One region of the Brasilonema sennae CENA114 genome, then DNA from elsewhere that is predicted to be linked to it. Evidence: riboswitches for the same ligand, from Rfam matches in the RefSeq annotation. Region 1 holds a riboswitch; each other region holds the start of a gene.
What was found. Region 1 has a riboswitch for cobalamin ahead of DP114_RS19910 (DUF1636 domain-containing protein). Riboswitches for the same ligand answer to the same signal wherever they lie in the genome.
Positions count from the first base shown of each region.

Region 1 (7,760 bases):
ATGTCCGGTGAAAGACTTATCATTAAGACGGCTCTTAGCAGGGGGCTCTTAGCAGGGAGAAAGAGAATTTCCCGGTTTTTGCACAGATTTTGTAATCACAACTAATTAGCCGGACATGATATGAATCAGAATAAAGCTACCCAAGACAAAGCAGGATCGGGGAAGTAAACCTCTGGCAGAATTCCACGAGTCAGTGAGATAGAGCCTCCACTTCGTAGTGCCAGAATGTTGGTGCAATCGCCAACCCCACAAACAGCGCCAACCCCACAAACGACACCTGCTGAACGAATTGTACAAATCAGCTTGGTGAAGGCAAATCCTACAAACAGAGGTTTGGAACTGGTTTTACAAACATCACTTGCTGCTAGCTTGCAACTACCCAAAAAGTATGGTCAAAATGGGGTTCCGGCTATTGGGACTGTCTTACCCAATCCGAATGGGAAAATCCCGCGCAATCGCTACACATCAGAACCGTATAGTACAAACGATCAATCAGACCTCACGAGATCTGCAGAACAATACCGAAGAAAATTTCTCTAGCGATGCCTTTAGCCCCCGTGTTGGGATTGTCTACCAGCCGATTCCGGCGATTTCGCTGTATGCTAACTATAGTCGTGCATTTATCCCAAACACTGGAACCGCATTTGGTGGCGGTTCATTTGAGCCACAACGCGGCACTTCCTATGAAGTAGGCATCAAAGGAGATATCAGCAATAGACTTTCTGCGACTCTTGCCTACTACGACTTGACCCGATCCAATGTCTTGACCACCCATCCAGTCAATCCTGACTTCTCAATCCAAACAGGAGAGCAACGCAGCAAGGGGGTTGAACTCAGCATTGCTGGGGAAATTTTACCAGGATGGAACATTATTGCAGGTTATGCTTACACGGATGCAACAATTACCAAGGACAACGACTTTCCAGTAGGCAACTTGCTGAGTAATATTCCCAAACATAGCTTTAACATTTGGACAAGCTATGAAATTCAATCGGGTGGTCTCAAGGGATTTGGCGTTGGTGGAGGATTGTTTTTCGTCGGCGATAGACAAGGAGATCTAAACAATACGTTTGAATTACCGAGTTATCTCCGCACCGATGCTGCTATCTTCTATAAACGAGATAGATTCCGGGCAGCGATTAATTTCAAGAATCTGTTTGATGTAGACTATTTTGAATCTAGCAGGAATAGTAGCATAGGTCTTTTCTATGGCGATCCATTCACAGTGCAGGGCACGATTCGCTGGGAGTTTTGACCATAAACGAAACGGGTTCCGGGCAGCGATTAATTTCAAGAATCTGTTTGAGGTTGACTATTTTGAGTCGGCGTCGAACAGGGTAAACGATCAAGGGCAAGCAACAAACCCATTATTCATATATCAGCTCTATTTACATGCGTTTGCCCTGGTGCAAGATCTGAGCCTATCAATTCTCGCAATTGAGCCAGCACAGCAGTTGCATGACCTTTGGCTTTCACCTTTGCCCAAGTGTAAGCGATTGTTTGGTCAGGTGCGATGATAAAAGTTGAACGCTCTACACCCATGTACTCTTTACCCATAAACTTTTTCAATCGCCACGCACCGTAAGCTTCAGCAACTTGATGCTCTGGATCACTTAACAAAGTTATTGATAAGTTATGCTTATTAATAAATTTGCAATGAGATTTTTGTGAATCTGGACTGACACCCAAGATTTTCGCTCCTAATTTACTAAAGTCTTGAGATAACTCGCTAAAATCTTTAGCTTCAGTGGTACAACCAGGAGTGTCATCTTTGGGGTAGAAATAAAGGACCACCCATTGACCAGAGAAATCACCTAGACTAAGTTGGTTACCGTCTTGATCTATCGCAGAGAAATCAGGAGGTTTTTGCCCCTGTTGAGGTATGTTGTTCACCATACAATTATCTAGATAATATCTTTAACAGAATACTAGAAACTCGGTTTCTCAAAGAACCCGAGTTTTTGTGTTGCGATTATCTTACTTTTTGATTATTTCAAAGTAACTTTTTCATTTTCGCCAACATTGGGTTTTTCTCCTGTTGTCATCGCCTTCACCAGTGCAATTGTGTGCGCGACAAAACTCGAAGGAGCATCCCAATACTCAGCCTTTTCTACACTAACTTTGAGCAAAGCAATATCAGGTTCATCTAGTTCCTTGGGAAACCAAGCTTTTAGTTGTGGTTTCCACAGCTGCTGTAGTTTGTCGCGATCGCGTACCAATTGAGCTGAACCCGACACTGAAACGTAGCTCTGCTTTTGTGGATCAGAAAAACTGACGTTGACTCGCTCTTGCTGCTCAATTTCTCTTACCTTATGAGAACTGGCGTAGGTAAAGAACCAAAGATCGCCATCAGGTTCGACCTCTGAGTTAATTGACATCGGACGACTGCGCAAAGTCCCGTCTTCATCTACTGTAGTCAGCATCCCAATGTCAATATCTTTGATCAGTTCACGTAGCTTCTTAATTTGTTCGTTACGGTTTTCGGAATCTGTCATTTTTTCTACTCTTGTCTGTACTATCTAGTTTGAATATGAGCACTTTACTGCAAGTCAATTCTAGGCACACTAAAGCTCTCTTATAGTGTTAGCGCTTGCATACAACAGTGACTTGAGTCCAAAGGTGGAGTTTAGCCGCCAGAAGAGGTACGTAAATGGAGGTAAATAAATAAAAAAAGCTATTCTTGATACTTCATAAACACAACAGGAACTTTTATCAACTTCTTTGCTAATTGAGATAATCCAAACTTGCGTTTGAGAGATGGTGGTAACTCCTCAAAGGAAATTGCCACAAAACCAAAGCGACTGTAAAACTGCGCCAGTTTCTCACCCAGACACTCTAAATAAAGTGGTTGAGTCGCCTGGGTAATCAAATGCTGTGTCAGAAAACTCCCCAAACCTCGACTTCTCCAAGCTGGTAAGACAACCAAACTACCGAGTTCTTGGGCACCAGAGAAGTTGCGTAATTGTCCGCAAGCGATTAATTGCTTGTTACATTCTATTACCCAGAATTGCTGCCATCGTATTTGGGTAGGGTCAAGTTTTGCGCGCAGTACCAACAACCGAATAGACCAGATATCCTCAGATGTTGCACTGCGAAGCGTACACTCAGTTGGCAAGGACACATTGTTCTGTTTCATAGTTTTTCTTGATTAATGTCACGCTTAAGGAATTTATCCACTGGCTTATATAGCGGTTCTCATTTGAATCACATACACCACTACGAATAATGTAGAGCACGTAAATGTAACGTCTCTACAGTTGTGTATTGCACGCAACCGAGAAGCGCTATGTTTCAACTGTATCCACTTGTTTTGGCGTGACAGATCAGTTGCAAAACAAAGCAATTATAAGGAAGGCGATGCTCCAGCAGGGAGCCGCGCAAGGCGCGATCGCTCACAATCAGCCTCTTGCAAAAGTCAAATTTGGTCAAAAAACCACGCAGGACTCGTGGAAAAACGATGACTTTCCCAAGATTGTGATTGACGACATTTGTGGGATAGAAGTATGGTAAGGTATTGTTATAAAGTCGGTTCTAATGGGGGTCAGCCATTAGAGGTAAGGGGGAAAGTCCGGTGTAAATCCGGCGCTGTCCCGCAACTGTAAAGGAGATAAGTATCTCTCAGCCAGGATGCCCGCCGAAGTTAACTTGTTAGTTCTGCACGTCTGCGAGGTACAGATGAACAATCCCATGAATGTTTTTACAAATTTATACAATTTGCCAGCTTCACGTTCTCATAGTGGCACAGATGCATTCAAGATGATGTCTTGCTACAATAGGCACGGATATACGATTAGTTGACGGTAAAAATTACGACTCTAGGTATAGCTCTCATTCGTACTAGTTTTTTCTAGGTGTAAATGTTTAGAGTTGTTCTTGATAGTTAAGAATTTTTTGCAATAGTTTTCACACAGTCAGCAGGGCTGGACTTTGGTGTTGGCAACACTGTGTGAGATTTGCGGTTTGAACTTCCTCCCATACACTTCAAAATCAATGAGCAACAAACAACATACTTTATTTGTTTGCACGACTTGTGCTAGCACCTGGCAAGACGGCAAGCGAGTTGGTGAAAGTGGTGGTCAACAACTACTACAGCAGCTTCAGGAACTTGCGCAAAACTGGGAATTGCGAAATAATTTCCCAATTCAGGGAGTTGAATGCATGAGTGCTTGTAATCGCTCTTGTGTCATTGCCTTTGCTGCCCAAGATAAATTAACCTATTTGTTTGGCGATTTGCCAGTTGACAGTAGCGCCGAAGCCATTCTGCAATGTGCCAGTCAATACTACGCTAAACCCGATGGTTCACTGCCTTGGTCAGAACGACCCCAAGCACTGAAAAAGGGGATTTTGGCAAAGATTCCACCACTTAATTAAGTGGGCGAAATTAAACCTAACTTGTTGTTCATTGAGGACTGATACCAAATCCGGATCTAATACCCCCTTTGTTATTTAGTCCGCGTAGGCGGACTTTGTTTGTGTAGTCAAGCCAGTGCGTTGGGCAGCTTTGCCGACTTGTAAGCGCAAGGCGCACGCTACGCGAACGCGCAGCGTCTCCGCAGGAGTTAGCACCTGGCGCGCGATTTCTAATCGCCTGGGTTAAAAGGGGGTTAGAAAAGCGGATTTCGGTATGACTAAAAGTTCTCAGTTCCCAATCCCTAGAGCGCCGGTACATTAATCCCAAAAACCCGGTTTATTTGAGTTGAGTATACGAGATCTCAAGTTTTTCGACAGAGAGAAACCGGGTTTTTTGCCTCCTTTTTGACTACTGTAGCGGCGCTGTAGTACCCAAATCATTAGTTTTCATTAATAAGATAAACTTATGCAGATTAAAAGTGCAACATTAGGCTATCCCCGTATTGGTAAAAATAGGGAAGTCAAGAAATCACTAGAAGCCTTTTGGAGTGGAAAGATAGCAGCAGAATCGTTGTTACAAACAGTAACAGAAGTTGAAGAAGCTAACTGGAAAACCCAGTTAGATGCAGGAATTGAAAAAATTGGGATTGGAGATACCACACTCTACGATCATGTACTTGACTGGGCGTTTCGTTTTGGTTTAATTCCCGAACCCTTCCAACAGTTTTCCGGCTTAGAACGCTACTTTGCAATGGCACGAGGGAAAGAAGGAATTCCCGCTCTTGAAATGACAAAGTGGTTCGATACTAACTATCACTATCTTGTCCCTGAAATCGCCTCAGAAATCCTGTCAGCAGATTTCAGCGACTTTTTACAAACAGTGCAGCGCGCCCAAAAGATATTAGGTAAAAGGGCAATCCCCATTATACTTAGTCCCTGTACACTCCTGCGCTTAAGCAAACTAGAATCAAATATTGACGAGGCGGTATCAAAGCTAATACCACTTTACATCAACCTACTTACAGAACTGAAAAATCTGGGAGTAGACGAAGTGCAAATGCACGAACCTGCCTTAGTTTTGGGTGATGCCAATTCCTGGAAAAAACACTTTCAAACAGTTTATAACTCACTTGAGTCTGTAGAACTACCCCTACACCTAGTTACTTACTTTGATGACTTAGGGGAAACCTATCCTTGGGTCATAGAATTACCAGTCAGCGCAATTAGTTTGGACTTCACTCGCGGACGAAACTTAGAGTTAATCAAAACTTACGGTTTCCCTGAAGATAAGCGACTGGGATTAGGAATTATAGATGCCAGAAACATTTGGCAAATTCGTCCAGAACAAGTTCTCTCCGTATTGCAAGAGATTGTAGACAATTTACATGTAAAGTCTCTAGATATTCAGCCATCAGCTTCTTTGCAGTTTGTTCCCTACGATGCTAAAGGAGAAAAACAACTGCCATCAGCATTAAGAAATGTTTTAAGTTTTGCAGAACAGAAACTTCAAGAAGTGGTGTTATTGGCTCGAACAATCATAGGAGACAATACCAAAACAGAGCAAGAATTTCTTGAGTCAAGCTGGAGTCAATTCGAGCAGTTTAGTCCAGTAAATCACTCAATTCAAGAAAGAAGAAAAACTCTGAAGATTGATGATTTTCAGCGCTCCTTATCCTATGGATTGCGTCTTGATTCCCAAATTCCTCTTCCTCTGTTCCCGACAACCACAATTGGTTCCTTTCCCCAAACTTCTGAAGTACGTCAACTCCGGGTGCGCTACAAACGGGGCGAGTTGAGTCAGGAAGCGTACCAAGCTGCAATTGATGTTGAAATTGCCAAGAGTATTAAACTACAGGAGGAATTAGGGTTAGATGTTCTAGTTCATGGTGAATTTGAACGCACCGACATGGTGGAATTTTTTGGACAGCAGTTATCAGGCTTCGCTTTCACTGAAAATGGTTGGGTGCAAAGTTACGGTAGCCGTTATGTTCGTCCACCAATTATTTACGGTGATGTGATTCGTACTGCGCCTATGACAGTGCGTGAGTTTAAAGTAGCTCAATCATTGACTGAAAAACCTGTCAAAGGGATGTTGACAGGTCCTGTAACTATCTTAAATTGGTCTTACACCAGGACGGATATTTCTCGTCAAGAACAAGCTTTTCAAATTGCTTTGGCGTTGCGGGATGAGGTAGCGGATTTGGAAGCTGCTCGTGCAAAAGTCATTCAAGTAGATGAACCAGCGCTACGTGAAGGTTTACCTCTAAAGCCTCAACGGTGGAGTGAATATCTTTCTTGGGCTGTGGATGCATTTCGTTTGGCGACAGCAGTAGCCCAACCCCAAACTCAAATTCATACCCACATGTGCTACTGCGAATTTGGTGACATTATCAAGGATATTGAACGGTTAGATGCTGATGTTATTTCGATTGAAAATAGTCGCAGCAATAATCAAACTTTGCGAGAAATAACATCAGGTGGCTACTCACATCAAGTTGGTAATGGAGTTTATGACATCCATAGTCCCGTAGTCCCAACAACTGAACAGATTTTAGAGCAATTGCGGACTGGAGTTGCTAATTTACCCGTAAAACAAATTTGGGTGAACCCAGATTGCGGTTTGAAAACTCGGCGTTGGGAAGAGGTGATTCCCTCAATGAAAAACATGGTAGAAGCCGCCAAAGTCTTGCGGGAGGAAGTTAACGCAACTCCGAGATAGCAGTAATAGCCTCAGACTAAGGTCCAAGAGTGCTTTAAGACTTTTGCAAGAGGCTTATTGTGGAACCTAACAATAAAGCCTCATTATCTACACTATTCTGTGCGTTCTCCGCATTTGTGCGGTGCTTTTTGTTTTGGAGTTAAAAAATGATGATCACAACAGTAGAAACAATTACAGCAATTGACGACAAACTATCCAAGCGATTTTTAGAACTCGATCCAGCAGGTTACTTTATCATCTATTTAGATCCGGGAGCAGGCTTACAGCAGTTTTCGGGTAAATAAACCACACTCTCCGGGGCGCAATGCCTTGTACCCCTATAAAAAATAGTGGTTCAAATAGATGAAAATCGCTGTAATCTGCGCGAAACATTTTACCAATGAAATTAATGAGCAAGGATTAGCGATCGATCCAGAAACCGGAAAGCCCATTCCTGCAACTGTCAAAGTGCAAAGACAAGCAACTACCCTGTTTACAGGAAGAACTGCCAAAGAAATTTGTATTCAACTATTTGAGTCAACAAAACCCTGCCCAGTCAGGCGATTGGATCATGCGGCTTACTTAGGACGTGAGTTTATGCGAGCAGAATTGGCATTGGTGACTGGACAAGACTATGTACAAGATTAAATAGGCTTGTGATGATTTAACGGTGCGGTTGATGGGTTGCCGATCGCTTTTGCGACAACACCGA
Region 1 covers NZ_CP030118.1:4,714,477-4,722,236, forward strand. Annotated here, with positions in the region: gene DP114_RS19875 (hypothetical protein) at 1-52, shown strand, start outside; gene DP114_RS19880 (hypothetical protein) at 126-383, opposite strand; partial or broken gene DP114_RS19885 (TonB-dependent siderophore receptor) at 494-1,255, shown strand; gene bcp (thioredoxin-dependent thiol peroxidase) at 1,372-1,893, opposite strand; gene DP114_RS19895 (pyridoxamine 5'-phosphate oxidase family protein) at 1,989-2,495, opposite strand; gene DP114_RS19900 (GNAT family N-acetyltransferase) at 2,675-3,136, opposite strand; gene DP114_RS19905 (hypothetical protein) at 3,358-3,510, shown strand; cobalamin riboswitch at 3,510-3,653, shown strand; gene DP114_RS19910 (DUF1636 domain-containing protein) at 3,991-4,371, shown strand; gene metE (5-methyltetrahydropteroyltriglutamate--homocysteine S-methyltransferase) at 4,817-7,069, shown strand; partial or broken gene DP114_RS35170 (DUF4346 domain-containing protein) at 7,219-7,696, shown strand.

Region 2 (7,760 bases), 470 kb from region 1:
TACACAGGGCATATTAGCCGAACCCGAACCAGAGAGCAAAACCACATCCTATGATGAGACTGCAATTGTTTATGAGGTGGAGTTCTTTATAAAAAACTTTGAGGATGTGGAGCAGATACTGGATAGATTTATGACGCGAGTCTGGTACGCAGCGCAGCGAAACAACCTAACGCTACATCGTTATCGATACGAGTATGCTGTGGAAACTACTGACAAGGCAGATAGCGCTTCAAGTAAATTAGCCCAAAGCCTGCACTCAATTCCCGGATTTATGCCTTTAGCTCGTGAGGCAAAAAATTTGGATGACTTAGCCAAGGGGACTATCTTACAACAGTTCGGTACTGGCGAGAAAGTCATCCGGCAGGGCGAGCCTGGTAATGCTTTGTACATTATTATTGCAGGTCAAGCTTTAGTCACCGTCACGAACAAGTTTGGCAAAGAAAAAGAGGTCATGACTATCTTGCGTGGTGAGTTCTTTGGCGAGATGGCACTATTTACTGGGGAACCGAGTCCAGTATCAATCACCGCTGTTGACGATTTGCAAGTTCTTGTCATCTACTCTGATGCTGTAAATACCATGATTGAACGCCAACCAAGCTTGGGGCGTGAGATAGGTCAAATTATAGAAGCGCGAAGCAAAGCCGTCAGTATCGCTCAACTCTGAGAGGAATTTTTTTCGGCGGATATCGGAACAACGCCATAATCAAGCCCTTAACCTGGGGAGATTAGCTGAGTTTTTGATAGTAAACTAACTGGTGATTTGGTAATATTTCTGGATGGAAAATCCTAATTAAGTCGGATAAAACGACATCAGGGTTACTAATTCCACCTTCCCAGTAATCGTTGCCACCAGTCTCATTGATACGGGCATTGTTATTATAAACGTTTCCTTTCTGTACTGCTTGAAAATCAGTATAACGATTGTCTTGATCCCGTAAATCTTTTAAATTTTTCCAAGATTGACTGGAATTTAGCCAGTAGTCAGCGTTGGCAGCACGTTCTAAAATAGTTTCAAATGATAGGGGAAGACTACCAGATGATTTCTTGTTATTCCAGAGATAATCACTTCCGGCGTCAGCTAAAAATTTGGCGACATAACTATTACCCCCTGGCATATACCAGATACCTTTAAAGTTGAATCCGACAAACACAGTCGGACGATTTTTGACAGATTGTGCTTTGGCGGCTATAGCTTGATATTTTTTGACAGTTTCATCAAAGATTTTTTGGGCTACTTTCTCTTGATTAAAAAACAAAGCCGTAAACTTGAGCCATTCACTTCTTCCTAGGGGAGAATTTTCCATATATTCGGCATTGATCGCCACTTTTAAACCAGCTTCTTGAATTTTAGGATAATTATCTGTTTGTTTGTCTCCTGTACCATAAGTCATTACTAAGTTAGGATTGAGTTCTAGTAATTGCTCAACATTTAGACTAGCATTATTTCCTACTTTTGTTATTTTACCTTCTTTAATTTTTTCTACTACTTCTGGTGTATTGACTTGTTTGCTATCACTCACACCAATGAGTTTATCTACAACTCCTAACTTTGCTAAATGTGGCAAATGAGTCGTAGAAAGAGAGACAACGGTATTTATAGGTACTGTAATAACTTGGTTTTGGTTAAATCCTGTTGGTGGAGGTGTCCCGCATTGCACTAAAATATATTGAAAATTGACTTGTGCATCACGCCAGGGATTTTTTACTGTCACAACCTTATAGTTTTTGTAATATTCCACCTCAAAACCTGTGGCATAATTGACGGTTACTTTTTCCGGAAAGTAGTCGGTGTTTGGATTATAAGCTTGAGCGCATTCTTTGATGTCTGTTGATAGAGTGTGAGGAGTTGTGGTGCTGTGACAAGCGATCGCCAAAACAGCAACCAACAAAAACTGACAGAAAAAAGCGAACAATTTAGCTTGACGAAATATTCTAATTCTCATCGGAAAGTTTTCCAGAAATAACCACAAAGATACACCAATAACTTATCCGCCTCCAAAAATCGTGCATGTGCGGTTACTTTTTTTCAACAGACTCTGGAGGATAGCAATGTACAGTCACTTTCTTACCTTCAACCAGATGTTGATTAACAATAGTTTCAACCACCTCTGGTTTGACGCGAGTATACCAAGTCCTATCCTCTGAATAAAACACAACTGGACCAAGTTTGCAAACTTCCAGACAGCCAGAAGTTCTGACTTCCACATCCAAACCTGTTTTTTCAACTGCTGCTTTTAGCTCATTAAAAGTAGGTTTCCAATTTTGGGAAGGGAGACAACGGCTAGAAGTACAAACAGATATGTAAGCATGTTTTAGGGGATTTTTATCAAACGGTATCGGCTTTTTACCCAACACATAAATATCCCGTAGTTCATGGTAAAGCTCTAATTTTGTTAAGTTCGGTTTACCTTCCGGTAATAAGTTTTCTCCCTCGACATAAGGATTAGGCAAGAAGATAGTCATCAAATTTTCACTTGCACCATTCCAGAAATCAATTCCCCAACTTCTGGGGATTCCTTCTGCATTAAACCGTCGATAAAAAGCAGCACGACTGACTTGACGTTGTTTCCTTAATTCTAATGGTGTTTTACAATGGGGACCACCTAAATTTGCTTCAATACATAAGTGAAGATGCCAACTTTCTGTGACGACTGTCAGATATCCATCATAAAGAATACAAATTTTGGGTGCTGCAGGAAATTCTAGTTCCAACACACCACCTTGTACAATGTGTCCTACTCCTACTTGATGCCAATTTTGCTGAAATAAGGTGTAAAGTAGTGATGATAAAACGTCACAATTGCAATCGAAATCTTCATGTTCAATGTATCCTCCTGTTAGGGAAGGTTCTTTGATGACACGGTTTAATGGTGTTACCCAAGGATGAAATTGACTCATAGTGGTTTTGGATTGAAAATTGTTGGTTGGTGATTGTTGATGGTTATAGCAATCCTATCTGATTTGTGAAAAATAGCTTTATTGAACCGCAGAGACGCAGAGAGCACAGAGAAGAAGAAAACAGAGGAATGATTCACTACTAATTAGTATTTTACTACCATCTAAAATGTGGCATTTAAACCTACTTGAAAAACTCTCCCTGCATCGGGAAAGCCTGGAAATAACTGGTATCTCTGATTCAAGATATTGTCTACACTACCAGTCAGTACCAAGTTATCACTCAGCGGAATTCGTGTTTTGAAATCAAAAGTCGTATACCCGGACAAAGATTCTGTGTTGGTATTGTTGGTAGGATATGAACCGAGGGAGTGCATGAGTATTCCTGCATATAAGCCTTGAGGTGTTTCATAAGAAATTCCCAAATTTAAACTATCTGCACCTGCAAATCTTAATTCTTTGTCTTTTTCGGCAGAGTTGACGCTCTCTTTAATGCGTGGATCATTGAGTGTATCATTGGCAAAGGCATAGACATTTTTCGCCAGTTGTACATTCAAAGCAGCTTCAATTCCCGTAGTGCGAACTAAGCCAATGTTCTCATATGTGGCTACGGGAACAGCAAAGTTATAGGCAATTAAATCTGATATTGTATTGCTGAAAAAGGTTAAGCGCAATAAACCAAAATCCCATAGCTTTTGGTCAATTCCTATATCATAACTATCACCATTTTCTGATTTCAAATTCGGATTACCAACGAAAGTAGAACCTCTTGCATATAAATTGAAAAGAGTCGGTGCGCGGAAATTCCTGATATAGTTAGCTCTAAGGTTAGTGGAGTCAGAAATTGTCCAGCGTGCGCCTACACTAGGTGATGTAAAAGAGCCATCTGCTAAAGAACTAAAATCTTGGCGTAAGCCTAAATTGACACTGAAGCTAGGAGTAAAGTTGATTTCATATCTGGCAAAAAGCGCTCCTTGATCAAGGCTATCGTCGTAGCTGAGGGTTTGTTGTTCAGTGGAATAGTTGAAGGTGCTGTTACGTGCTGAAGTGTTGCGGTAATCAAAACCGTAGACTAAGGTTTGATTTTTCGCAAATTTCCAACTGTGTTGTGTTTGAATTCCGTAAGAGGTTTGCTCGTTATCAAATCGTCGCTGGGATGAAAGTGTCCCACTACGATTCTCAAAACGAGTATTGAGAAAATCGGCGTAAACTCTTGCTGTGATTAGGGAATCGTTTCCTCCTCCTAGTTTTGAGTTCCAGGTTAAATCGGTGAGAACTTGGTCTGTGTATTTGCGATTGTTGTCAGTCAAGGAGTTAAAATAACCTTGTCCAAACTGAGGTTCGGGTATGGGGACTCCTCCTGGAACTCCTTGATTTTTGTTTAAGTATAGGCTTGAGACAGTAAGAGTATTGCGTTTTCCTAAATTCGCCTCCAACTTAACATTAAAGTTGTTGTAGAGAGTGTCATTGTTTTTCCTGGTTCCTTCAAAGTTGGCTTCTGGGATGGAAAAAGGATAATTGTTATCTGCTTCGGTGCGGTTATATCCCACAACCCAAGAAATATCACCTATTTTCCCGCTATTCTGGATAGTCTGTTCATTGAGTCCGTACGCACCCAGAGTCACTCCCGCTTGTGTTGTCACTTTCTCTGTCGGACGACGAGTAATAATGTTAATCACTCCACCCACCGCATCGGAACCGTATAGGGTGGAACCTCCTCCAGGTAAAACTTCTACTCGTTCAATGTTGTTTGTGGTGATTTCTGAAAGGTCAAAACCACCGCCACCAAGATTATTAATCGGTCTCCCATCTAGTAAAATCAATACTTGTTCGGAGTTAGAACCCCGGATAAATTGACCGCTTAATGCGTTCACTTCTGTCCCTACTGTTCCATCAGGTAAGATTCCGGGGAGAAATCGTAGCGCTTCTCTGACGGTTCGCGCACCCTGCGCTTCCATTTCTTCACCTGTAATGACGTAGACTGGACGGGTAGAATCTTTCACTGTCCCCTCTCGACGAAAGGGAGAGAAAACAGGCTGATTCAACACTTTACCTGTGACTGTAATTTCAATAGGGGGTTCTTGTTCATTTGTTGGCGGACTTATGCTTTGTGCTATTTTTTCTGGTTGTGCAATTTCTCCAGCACACACAGCATAGTTCCACAATATCAAAGTCGTCATTGCACTCATACTAGACACAACGACTTTTACCGCACAACGGCAATTAAAAAGAATATTTAGCATCTGTACCTCGCAGACGATTTTATGTTTCTTACCTCAGGCGGGCATTCTGACTTAGAGACAAAAATTTTGAGTCTCATCACAGCTGCGGGACAGTGTCGGATTTTCACCGTTCGCCTACGGCGTGGCGCAGGCATACTTTCCCCGTTACCTCTGATGGCTGAACCCCATCAGAACCTAGGATTTGCTGTAATTTACCATGCTCAATATATCAATGCAAATAAGAATTGTTGCATTTAGCTTGTTGTTATATTGCAAATACAGCGATAGGCGAAAACCCTTATTTATCAGTAGCTTTGACTTTTTCGATGTCACCACAATTATCGAGCTGCAAATTGTGAGCATGCGCTGCATCCATTTTTGACTCCCATCTATTAATCAAATGAAAAAGCGCCCCTCTTATTCGAGAAGGGCGCTTTTCACTTGTAGAGGACGCGAGACATCGCGTCCTTAGGCTATTAAGAATTAGCCGTTGATCGCAGGAGCAGAAAGTGCTACTGGAGCAACTTCTGTGCTAGCTAAGTCGAGGGGGAAGTTGTGAGCGTTACGCTCGTGCATTACTTCCATACCCAAGTTAGCGCGGTTGAGCACATCTGCCCAAGAACCAATCACACGACCTTGAGAATCAATCAACGATTGGTTGAAGTTGAAACCGTTGAGGTTGAATGCCATTGTACTGATGCCCAGGGCGGTAAACCAGATACCGATGACAGGCCATGCAGCCAGGAAGAAGTGCAAGCTGCGGCTGTTGTTAAAGGAAGCGTATTGGAAGATTAAGCGACCAAAGTAGCCGTGAGCAGCAACGATGTTGTAGGTTTCTTCTTCTTGACCGAAGACGTAACCGTAGTTCTGAGATTCGGTTTCGGTTGTTTCACGAACCAAGGAGGAGGTGACCAAAGAACCGTGCATTGCACTGAACAGTGAACCACCGAAGACACCTGCAACGCCGAGCATGTGGAAGGGGTGCATCAAGATGTTGTGCTCTGCTTGGAACACCAACATGAAGTTGAAGGTTCCAGCAATACCCAGAGGCATACCATCAGAGAAGGAACCTTGTCCGAGGGGGTAAATCAGGAATACGGAGGTTGCTGCTGCAACAGGTGCAGAGTAAGCTACGCAAATCCAGGGACGCATACCTAAGCGGTAGGATAACTCCCACTGACGACCTAACCAGCAGAATATGCCAATAAGGAAGTGGAATGCGACGAGCTGGTATGGACCACCGTTGTACAACCACTCATCTAAGGAAGCTGCTTCCCAGATGGGGTAGAAGTGCAAGCCGATGGCGTTGGAGGAAGGAACAACAGCACCAGAGATGATGTTGTTTCCATAGATTAAGGAACCTGCAACTGGCTCACGGATTCCGTCGATGTCAACGGGAGGTGCTGCGATAAAAGCGATGATGAAACAGATGGTAGCGGAGAGGAGGGTGGGAACCATCAGTACACCGAACCAACCTACATATACGCGATTTTCCGTGGAGGTGATCCACTGGCAGAACCGCTCCCATACGTTACCGCTTTCGCGACGTTGTATTGTTGTGGTCATTGTTGTTATAAGTGCGATAAACTTTTTGAGTCTTATTTATCAGGTAAGTCAGTGATTTACCTGTCATTTATAAATTTAGATCAATTCACTTAAACTGAAGTGCTTATTTAATACTTTGTTACATATTATATTTTCTTTAACAAAAGTAAAGTTATTCATAGAAACATAACGATAACTTTTAGAATGTGTTATCTACCAAAGAAAATATAAACCTAAAATTATCTGTTTATTAACAATCAGATCAAAGCATCCCACGGTCAGTGCATCAGTGCTACAAGTAAAAGAAACACTCTTTCCCTGTTCCCTTAGAAGTCAAAATATATGTAAGGTAAACTGCCTTCAGGAGCGAGTAACAAAACACTGTAGAAACACAAAGGTACGAAAACAAGCTTTAGAGGCCAGATCAACTGTAACTTCAATGTTCGGTTAAAAATGTAGACAAGAGCCATTGCAATATATAGAACGACTAGCAAAATTGCCAGTTGGTATTGAGTTATGTTTAAGGCATCAACGTACACCTTTTGAGCAAATTGCTCATTGGCAGAAAAACCCCAAAGATGCTGAAATACAAAAGAGGAATCTTCAAGGTTGGGCAAGCGGAACCAAATCCAAGAGGTGAAAACCATAAATTGCGTAAGTAGCCAAGCCAAAACTGTACCCAATGGTTGTTGCCAGAAATTTTCCAGATCTTCAAAGCGATCGCTGATAACATCAGTGAAACGATGAACAGCCAAAGCTAATCCGTGAAAAACCCCCCAAACCACAAAACCCAATCCTGCACCGTGCCAAATACCTGCAATCAGCATGATAATCATTAAATTAAGGCAGGTCCGATCTAATCCTTGGCGAGAACCACCCAAAGGAAAGTACAGGTAATTACGCAGCCAATCTCCTAGAGTGATGTGCCAGCGCCGCCAAAAGTCAGCAATACTCGTACTGAAGTAGGGAAAGTCAAAATTTTCCGGTAAAACCACCCCAAATAGCAAAGCACTTCCACGGGCAATATCCACGTAACCACTGAAATCCAGATACAACTGGAAGCCGTAAGCAAAAGTTGCTAACCACAAATCTGTGCTA
Region 2 covers NZ_CP030118.1:5,188,021-5,195,780, forward strand. Annotated here, with positions in the region: gene DP114_RS21800 (mechanosensitive ion channel family protein) at 1-664, shown strand, start outside; gene DP114_RS21805 (ABC transporter substrate-binding protein) at 726-1,943, opposite strand; gene DP114_RS21810 ((2Fe-2S) ferredoxin domain-containing protein) at 2,017-2,898, opposite strand; gene DP114_RS21815 (TonB-dependent receptor plug domain-containing protein) at 3,060-5,138, opposite strand; cobalamin riboswitch at 5,158-5,331, opposite strand; gene psbA (photosystem II q(b) protein) at 5,601-6,683, opposite strand; gene DP114_RS21825 (MBOAT family O-acyltransferase) at 6,989-7,760, opposite strand, start outside.
Region 2: linked by a shared signal. The riboswitch ahead of DP114_RS21815 (TonB-dependent receptor plug domain-containing protein) and the one ahead of DP114_RS19910 (DUF1636 domain-containing protein) in region 1 are both predicted to bind cobalamin.

Region 3 (7,760 bases), 340 kb from region 1:
TCTCTTTGGATGCTTACCCCAACATAATTGCTTGGATTAAGCAGATAAAACAATTACCAGGATACGTTGGAATGCCAGGGCTGTAGTATCAATTTAAAATCAAAAGTAGAGTTTGATGTTGAGCAAGTATTGGAAACCAGGAGGTTTGGGGAATATTCACTAGTGAATCTAGATGAGAACAAAGCTTGTTCTTGTGTTTGTTCTGCCTGCTGGGGTAAGCACGCCTTGAAGTCTCGAACACGTAACTCGAACATCTGCTCAAATTCTTCTAGATTGAAATATTGAATAATAATTTCGCTACCGTTGCAACAAGAGCGAAATCAGATTAATTCAAGCTTTAACAACAAAGCTAGTGTCTATTTTCCAAAGCTTGATTTTTTTGTAGCTTTTCTTGTCTGGTAGCTTTGAGGTTTTTCGTGTAAAGTTATTATCTTGTAGATAAACCCTAGCTGCTCCGTCCAGATGACGGAATATTTTGCATTGATTCTCTGGCTCACTATGCACATATTTATTGAAATAGTAGTGCTCAAAGCAATTATCAGGAATTTCCTCTATCTCCAATATCTTGATACCGTCAGGATAGCTCTAAAAAAACTCTGTGCGCACACCATGAATTTGGATAATTTTTTTTGCCAAATTGGATTGATAGAGGTGGTGAGATCTACATGATATCCAAGGGCTTATCCACAGCAACGCCTATAGTTCGGCGGTGCTGGTGCCGAAAGTAACTGCGTGACTTTGCCCCGTTACAGAGGAACGCTTAAGCGTGTTTTCGTCTGAACTTTACTTCTGGCAATATTGGCGATCGCCCTTGGCGTGCCCTGTGCCTGACTCACTCCGTGAGTCCCCTGAACTCTGTTCAGGGCTACAATCTTCGATTGCAGAGGCACATACGGGCGATCGCACACCCCATCCCAAAAAACTTGGGAAAATATCCCAAGTTTTTTATAATAGAATCAAAAATTATGAAACCTAAAAAAGTAGAAATTGTCACCATTAAAACTCCCCCGGAGCCATCTCTGAGTGGCGTTGAAGGAGTATCACCTGAATCGGGACAAACCACTGATTCAGAACAAACTGCAGCCCAAGCGCAAGAACACAAAGACGATCCCAAAGAAACCACTGCTTCTGATCACGAGCATAAGCCGGAAATAGAAGAACCTGGTGCAATCTTTCAAGCTGTTGGAGTTATTACTGGGAAAGTCGCTTTTAGCGAAGAGAACAGAAGCACTATCATAATTGGGAACAAAGAGTATCCTCTCTTTTACGCGCCCAAGAAACAGCGAGCATTTGATGCATTAAAGAAAGAAGTACAGGCAACGGGCGAAGCCACTCAACGGTTGGTTGTTTACCCGCGTTTTACCCATTTCCCTAGACGCGATCAACCCGCCCAGGTTTCGTTTCAAGTCGTTGGGTTTGACAAAGGACGTGAAACAAAAGGGGCGGCATCCGAGGAACTTTCCGACATGGAGTTTAAACTCTGTGGATTATGGCAGTTCATCCCCGTTTGCCCTACTCCCTGCATCTCTATATTCCGAAATTTTACCAAAGAGCGGCTGGATCATGTAAAAAAATCGGAACCAGCAAAAAAGGTAAAATTCATGAAAGCTAGTCATCTGCCACTGTTTTGGAGGGATGCGCCAGTTCCGCCGTTCAGATTCAATCCCAAGGCTGACAAAGAACAGCAAGGCAAGCCAGTTTTCGTGCAGATCAAAGCTAAATTTATGCCTGGGCGGGATGCTTTTGCTTTTGATTCGTTGCTGGGGTTGCCGTTGGAGAAGCCACCCAAGTTCCTAAAAGTCAGCAAGGAAGATAAGGCGACAGCGTTGAAAGAGAAGAGGGACGCTGAAAGAGCTGCTGGCAAGGATGTTGGGGGATACGAACGTAAGCCACCGTATACAGTCAGACCCAAAGGTCATTTTAGTGAAAAACCAATGACCGAAAAACCAATGACCGAAAAACCAATGTTCGAAAAACCAAAGCCGAAACCAAAACCACAACAACAGTAGTAAAAAAGAAACTCCCTCGTATACCAAGGGAGTTTCTGCATCTGCGTGACTACACTCAAGAATTGCTCCCAGCTTGAAAAATCTGTTGGGCAGTTAAGCTAAGTTCTGGAAATGTTGGGGATTGAATGCGTTCATCTCCCCTAAACTGAGTAACTTGGTATTCACCTTCCACCAAATAGTAAATAGAAATAGTAGGTTGTTTGGGGTTACCGATGAACTTATGAGCGCCAAGAGCAAGATAATCTATAATCCAATATTCAGGAATTCCAATTCCTTCATACTCACCATATTTTTTGTAGTAATCATCTCGCCAATTAGTACTCACCCTTACGGGTTCGTCAGTTGCTACCCTTCGGGAAGCCGCCCTCCGGGCGTCTACAACGCGGGGAACCCGCGCAACGCACTGACTCACTACCTCAACCACCAGAGGAATTGATGCACCTTGAGTTACAGTAGATTCCTTTTTCCAAAGTGGTTCCGTTGCCAAATTAGGGCGATTTAGTATCAACACATCTGGCGAGTAACCTGATTCACTTTCAGGTGTTTTAACTAGTGCTGTTTTAGGTATGGAATAGGGAAGCTTTAATCGTTTAATTTCCACTGCTATTTCTAGCGTTAAAAAACCTGTGATGTCTTCATGATCTCCCAATGGTTGCGGCATTTCAACGATTACCCCATCATGCAGTTCATAGCGTCTTCCATCTGGTTTCCACTCCACAAATTCTTGAAATGTCACTAGTTTGCGTAGGGTTTGAGTCATCTATTTTCCTCCTTTTGTTGTTGCTGCTTTCTACCTCACTTATAAATGACTCTTACTCGGCACTAAAATCATCGAAAAATAAGGCACTTGGGATGGATCCATATCATCCAAAGAAACAACTCGCTGGTTTGCCATCGTCCCTCGTTCAATGTAACGCGCCCGTGATGCCAGTCCTAATTTATGCAACACATCACGAACTTTTGTAAAATGCCGTCGCAGTTTGATAATGACAGCAGCATCAGCATTTAACAATTGTGCTTCCAAAACTTCGGCTGGTAGAGGAGCTGGTAGTACGCTGAAAACATCGTTACGATAACTCAGGGGGACTGCTAGTGCTGAAGCACACCCCATTGGTGAAGAAACTCCTGGCACGACTTCTGTTTCAAAATGGTCAGACAGTCGTGTGAATACGTACATAAAAGAGCCGTAAAACAACGGATCGCCCTCGCACAGTACCACCACATCCCGTCCAGCAGCAAGATGTTCTTGTATAGGAATGACAACCTCGTCATAAATAGGTTGTGCAGCATACGGATCAAGAGCGCGGGGAAGATGATACTGTACCTCGATTTGATTGCCAGGAAGATATTCAGCTACGATACCTCTAGCTATACTTTCCTTATCATCTGCAGATTGATAGGCGACTACTGGGCAAGAACGTAATAGCCGCAGTGCTTTTAATGTTATAAGTTCTGGATCACCAGGACCAACACCAACTCCATAAAGACGACCTTTGTTCATCATTCTTCCTCCGTTGCTAAGGCGTTAACTGCGGCGGCGGCGATCGCACTCCCACCCCGCCGACCATGTAATGTCATAAATGGCACACCACGACTATCTGCAGCCAGTGCTGCTTTCGATTCTGCCGCACCCACAAACCCAACAGGAAAACCCAGAATGAGAGCTGGTTTTGGTGCCCCAGCGCTCAACATTTCTAGTAACCGAAACAAAACAGTCGGTGCGTTGCCAATTGTAACCACAGCCCCTTCTAACACTGGTAGCCACAATTCCAAAGCAGCTGCAGAACGGGTGGTTCCCAGTTTTTGAGCAAGTTCTGGCACATCGGGATGATTGAGGGTGCAAATCACTGAATTGTCTGCTGGTAGTCGTCGCCGCGTAATACCTTCTGCTACCATCCGACAATCACACAAAATCGGTGCCCCTGCTGCTAAAGCTGTACGCCCAGATTCTACAGCTGTTGGTGAAGCTGCTAAGTCATAAACAATATCTGTCATCCCACAAGCATGAATCAGACGCACGGCAACATTTGCGACATCGGGAGCAAGTACAGACAGATTTGCCTCAGAACGAATCATGGCAAAGGATTTATGATATATTTTGTTACCGTCTTTTATGTAGTCAATAGTCATTTGTTAGTTGTTACTCTTATCCCATCCAAAAAAGACTTATTTAACGAACCGCCAAGACGAGCGACTGCGTTGCGGAGCCAGTACTGCAGGAGGGTTTCCCGACCTAGGTATCTGGCGTTGGGGTTCCCCCCGTTGTAGCACCTGGCGTGCCAAGAACCCCAAGAAAAAGATAGGTAATTTTGTAGGGGAAGGCGGTAGTTGTTAGTTGTTTGTTTATTAACCACTAACTACTCTTATTTATCAAACAACCGTTGCAAGTCTGCAATTACATATTGGTTGACAAATTCACCAAATGATGTATTGGAAGCATCACGTTCTGCCATATATATTTGCAACATTCGCTCTAGCAGTGAAGGTAATTCTGTAAAGGACACCCAACCGTAAAGTTCTCGTCCAAATTTTTCGTGACTATCACCATCACCTACGCAGACTTTATAACCTTCCACCACTTCCCCTTTATCTTCAATATTGAAACCAACAAGAGCAATATCGCTCCTGCTATGCTGAGCACAGGATTTTTCGCAACCTGTGAAGTGAATGTTGATTGGTTGGTCAAGAATAACGCGATCATCCAAGTATTGCGCTAATGCTAGGGCATGATTTTTGGTATCTGTTGCTGAAGACGCACATCCGGTGTTACCAGCGCAAGCAACTAGGGCACTGCGAATATTAGTTGCAGACCAATGCAATCCTAAGTTTTCAATTTTACTTTGTATCTTGGGAATCCACTGTTGAGGAATATCTGATATCAAAAGATTTTGCCAAGGTGTCAGCCTAAGTGTAGCATTAGCATAGGTTTCAGCTATATCCGCTAACCCACGTATTTGTAAAGTATTTAATCTACCAACTGGTACGACAACACCAATGTAGGACAATCCTTTGTGTCGTTGGGGATGGACACCTATGTGTTGGTATTTAGAATAGACATTGCATCCAATATCTCTATATTCCTCCTTAATTTGTGTATGACTGCTTTTCACAGAAAAACGCCGTAGTGGATAGGGAAGATGACGTTCAACTTTTTGAAGAAATCTTTCTATACCTAAGTTGTTCAAAATCTCCCAAAAACGTGGCTGACGTGACTTGCGATGAGGAATTGTGTTTCCAATCTCTAGTGTGAGATGCTGCAAATAGACTTGTGCCAATGCACCTACAACCTCAACACACTCTTCTGGTTTTAGCAGGATGTCTGTATCAATAAATGGTTCAAACAGCGATGTACCCAAGTTCAGTTTGAGCCGGAAGTAAACGTTATTATCAACCATAACCGCAGTCAGGGCGATATCGTTTGATCGTTCGCCAATCGACACAGAACCACCGCCATCAAAAGCAACGCTGAATTTAGGTGAAAGTGGCGCTAGCTCTGGGTGAGTGGTAATGTAGTGATCTAATTTGCTGATGAGAGGTCGAGTATCAATTAATTCGTATAAGTCGATGCCAGACGTGGGACTACCCATGATATTGCGGAGATGATCAACCTCTGGAACGGCTGAAGCTATACCAATATCTTGTAGGACTCTTAAAAATTTAGCCGGAATCTCTGTACGGATTGCACGGATTTGGAGGTTGGCACGATTGGTAATATTAGTGTAACCAGTTCCCAACTCGTCAGCTAAGTCAGCGATGACACGAAACTGCTGACTAGTCAGTATTCCTCCAGGTACACGGATGCGAGATAAAATACCATCTCGCGCGGACGTTTGATAAAAAAGACCAGGACAACCAGACACGCCTACAACTCCTTCCCCGTGCGACGCAGAGAGCAGATAACAACTGTGTGTACAAGACACCCTTGGAGTCAGCATTCTGACTAACCGAATTTGTTGGTTGTTAGGTGTTTTATCAACTACTAAGCACTAGCAAAATCGGATTACAGCTGCGGCACAGTACCGGAATTTCACCGGACTTTCCCGACTCCAAGTGTGTAGTTTAGCATGAGATAATAGCCATACTTCTTTTTGCCAAATCTTCTTGATTCTTCCATTAGTCGCCAGATGCAGAAATGGTTATCGGTAGTGGGTATTGGTGAGGATGGGCTATCGGGATTGAGTGCGATTGCCTATTCTCTCCTTGAACATGCACAAGTGATAGTCGGGGGAAAACGCCATCTCGCCATGTTACCACCAGACGATTCACGAGAAAAACTCATTTGGACTTCCCCCATCAGTCATTCTATAGAAGAAATTCTCCGTCGCCGGGGTCAATCTGTATGCGTTTTGGCAAGTGGCGATCCCATGTGCTTTGGTATCGGTGTCACTCTCTCCCGCCAGATTCCTATTTCTGAGATGACTATCATCCCCGCCCCTTCATCCTTCAGCCTTGCTTGTGCCAGACTAGGATGGTCACTCACCGAAGTAGAGACATTAAGCTTAAACGCTCGTCCTCCTGCTCTCATCCAAGCGGCTATCTACCCAGGAGCACGTCTTCTGATTTTAAGCGAAGGCAAGGAAACCCCAGCAATTGTCGCTGAAATCTTGACAAAACGTGGTTTTAGTGATAGCAAAATTACCGTCCTAGAACATATGGGCGGTTCTCAGGAGAGAATTATCGCAGGCACAGCCGCTTCATGGACGACAACAGAACTAGCTGATTTGAATACGATCGCTGTAGAGTGTATTGCTGATGCTGGAGTTATACCCTTACCTCGGTTAGCAGGACTACCAGATGATGCGTATCATCATGATGGACAGTTGACTAAGCGCGAAGTGCGAGCAATAACACTTTCTGCTTTAGCTCCCACACCGGGACAGTTGTTGTGGGATGTGGGTGCGGGGTGTGGTTCGATTGGTATTGAGTGGATGCGGAGTCATTCTCGGTGTCGGGCGATCGCCATTGAACAAAATTCCACCCGACTACAATATATTGCTGACAACGCCGCCGCCCTTGGTACACCTTATTTACAAATTGTTGCGGGTAAAGCTCCCGCTGCATTGAATGATTTGCCCCAACCCGACGCTATCTTTATTGGCGGTGGTGCAACAACAGAAGGTTTATTCGAGGTGTGTTGGGAAGCTTTGCGTCCGGGAGGGCGTTTTGTTGCTAATGCTGTGACGATTGAAAGTGAGCAGAAGTTGTTGCAATGGCACAATCAGGTAGGCGGGGAGTTGATTCGTGTTGCTGTTCAACGGGCTGCACCTATTGGCGGGTTTTTGGGGTGGAAGCCGATGGTGCCGGTGACGCAGTGGGTGGTGAGGAAGTAGTTGGAAGCGAGTATCTTTTCGAGTTATTTGTCAGGTGGACAGGGCTTGATGTATAAAATTACAGTATATTTGCTCCACAAATATACTGTAATTTTCACTCTATATTTCCTGAAGAGGGATCTGTTGATCTGTAGCCAAGGGATGCTTTAAACTTCGGCTGTGTCTCATATGTGACCTGCCACTGATAAGCTTTGCCGTAAGACCACTTTGTTTGTCATATTACTAAAGTAGATATCTGAGGATGTACATAAACATTAAAGCCAATGCTATATCAGATAATAGTCAAAGTTGAGTCTGAAGCAATTTACCACCAACCATATAAATTAGAGATTGATAACTTTATCCTCGGAGTAATGCTCAGTCCAGATAAGGTGGTAGAGGAGCTAAGCATTGCTCTAAGGGTAAAGAATTATCAGGATTT
Region 3 covers NZ_CP030118.1:5,050,115-5,057,874, forward strand. Annotated here, with positions in the region: gene DP114_RS21180 (glutathione S-transferase family protein) at 1-86, shown strand, start outside; gene DP114_RS34465 (hypothetical protein) at 966-2,009, shown strand; gene DP114_RS21190 (Uma2 family endonuclease) at 2,065-2,769, opposite strand; gene DP114_RS21195 (precorrin-2 C(20)-methyltransferase) at 2,809-3,513, opposite strand; gene DP114_RS21200 (precorrin-8X methylmutase) at 3,510-4,139, opposite strand; gene cobG (precorrin-3B synthase) at 4,373-5,869, opposite strand; cobalamin riboswitch at 5,919-6,073, opposite strand; gene cbiE (precorrin-6y C5,15-methyltransferase (decarboxylating) subunit CbiE) at 6,134-7,339, shown strand; gene DP114_RS21215 (hypothetical protein) at 7,603-7,760, shown strand, end outside.
Region 3: linked by a shared signal. The riboswitch ahead of cobG (precorrin-3B synthase) and the one ahead of DP114_RS19910 (DUF1636 domain-containing protein) in region 1 are both predicted to bind cobalamin.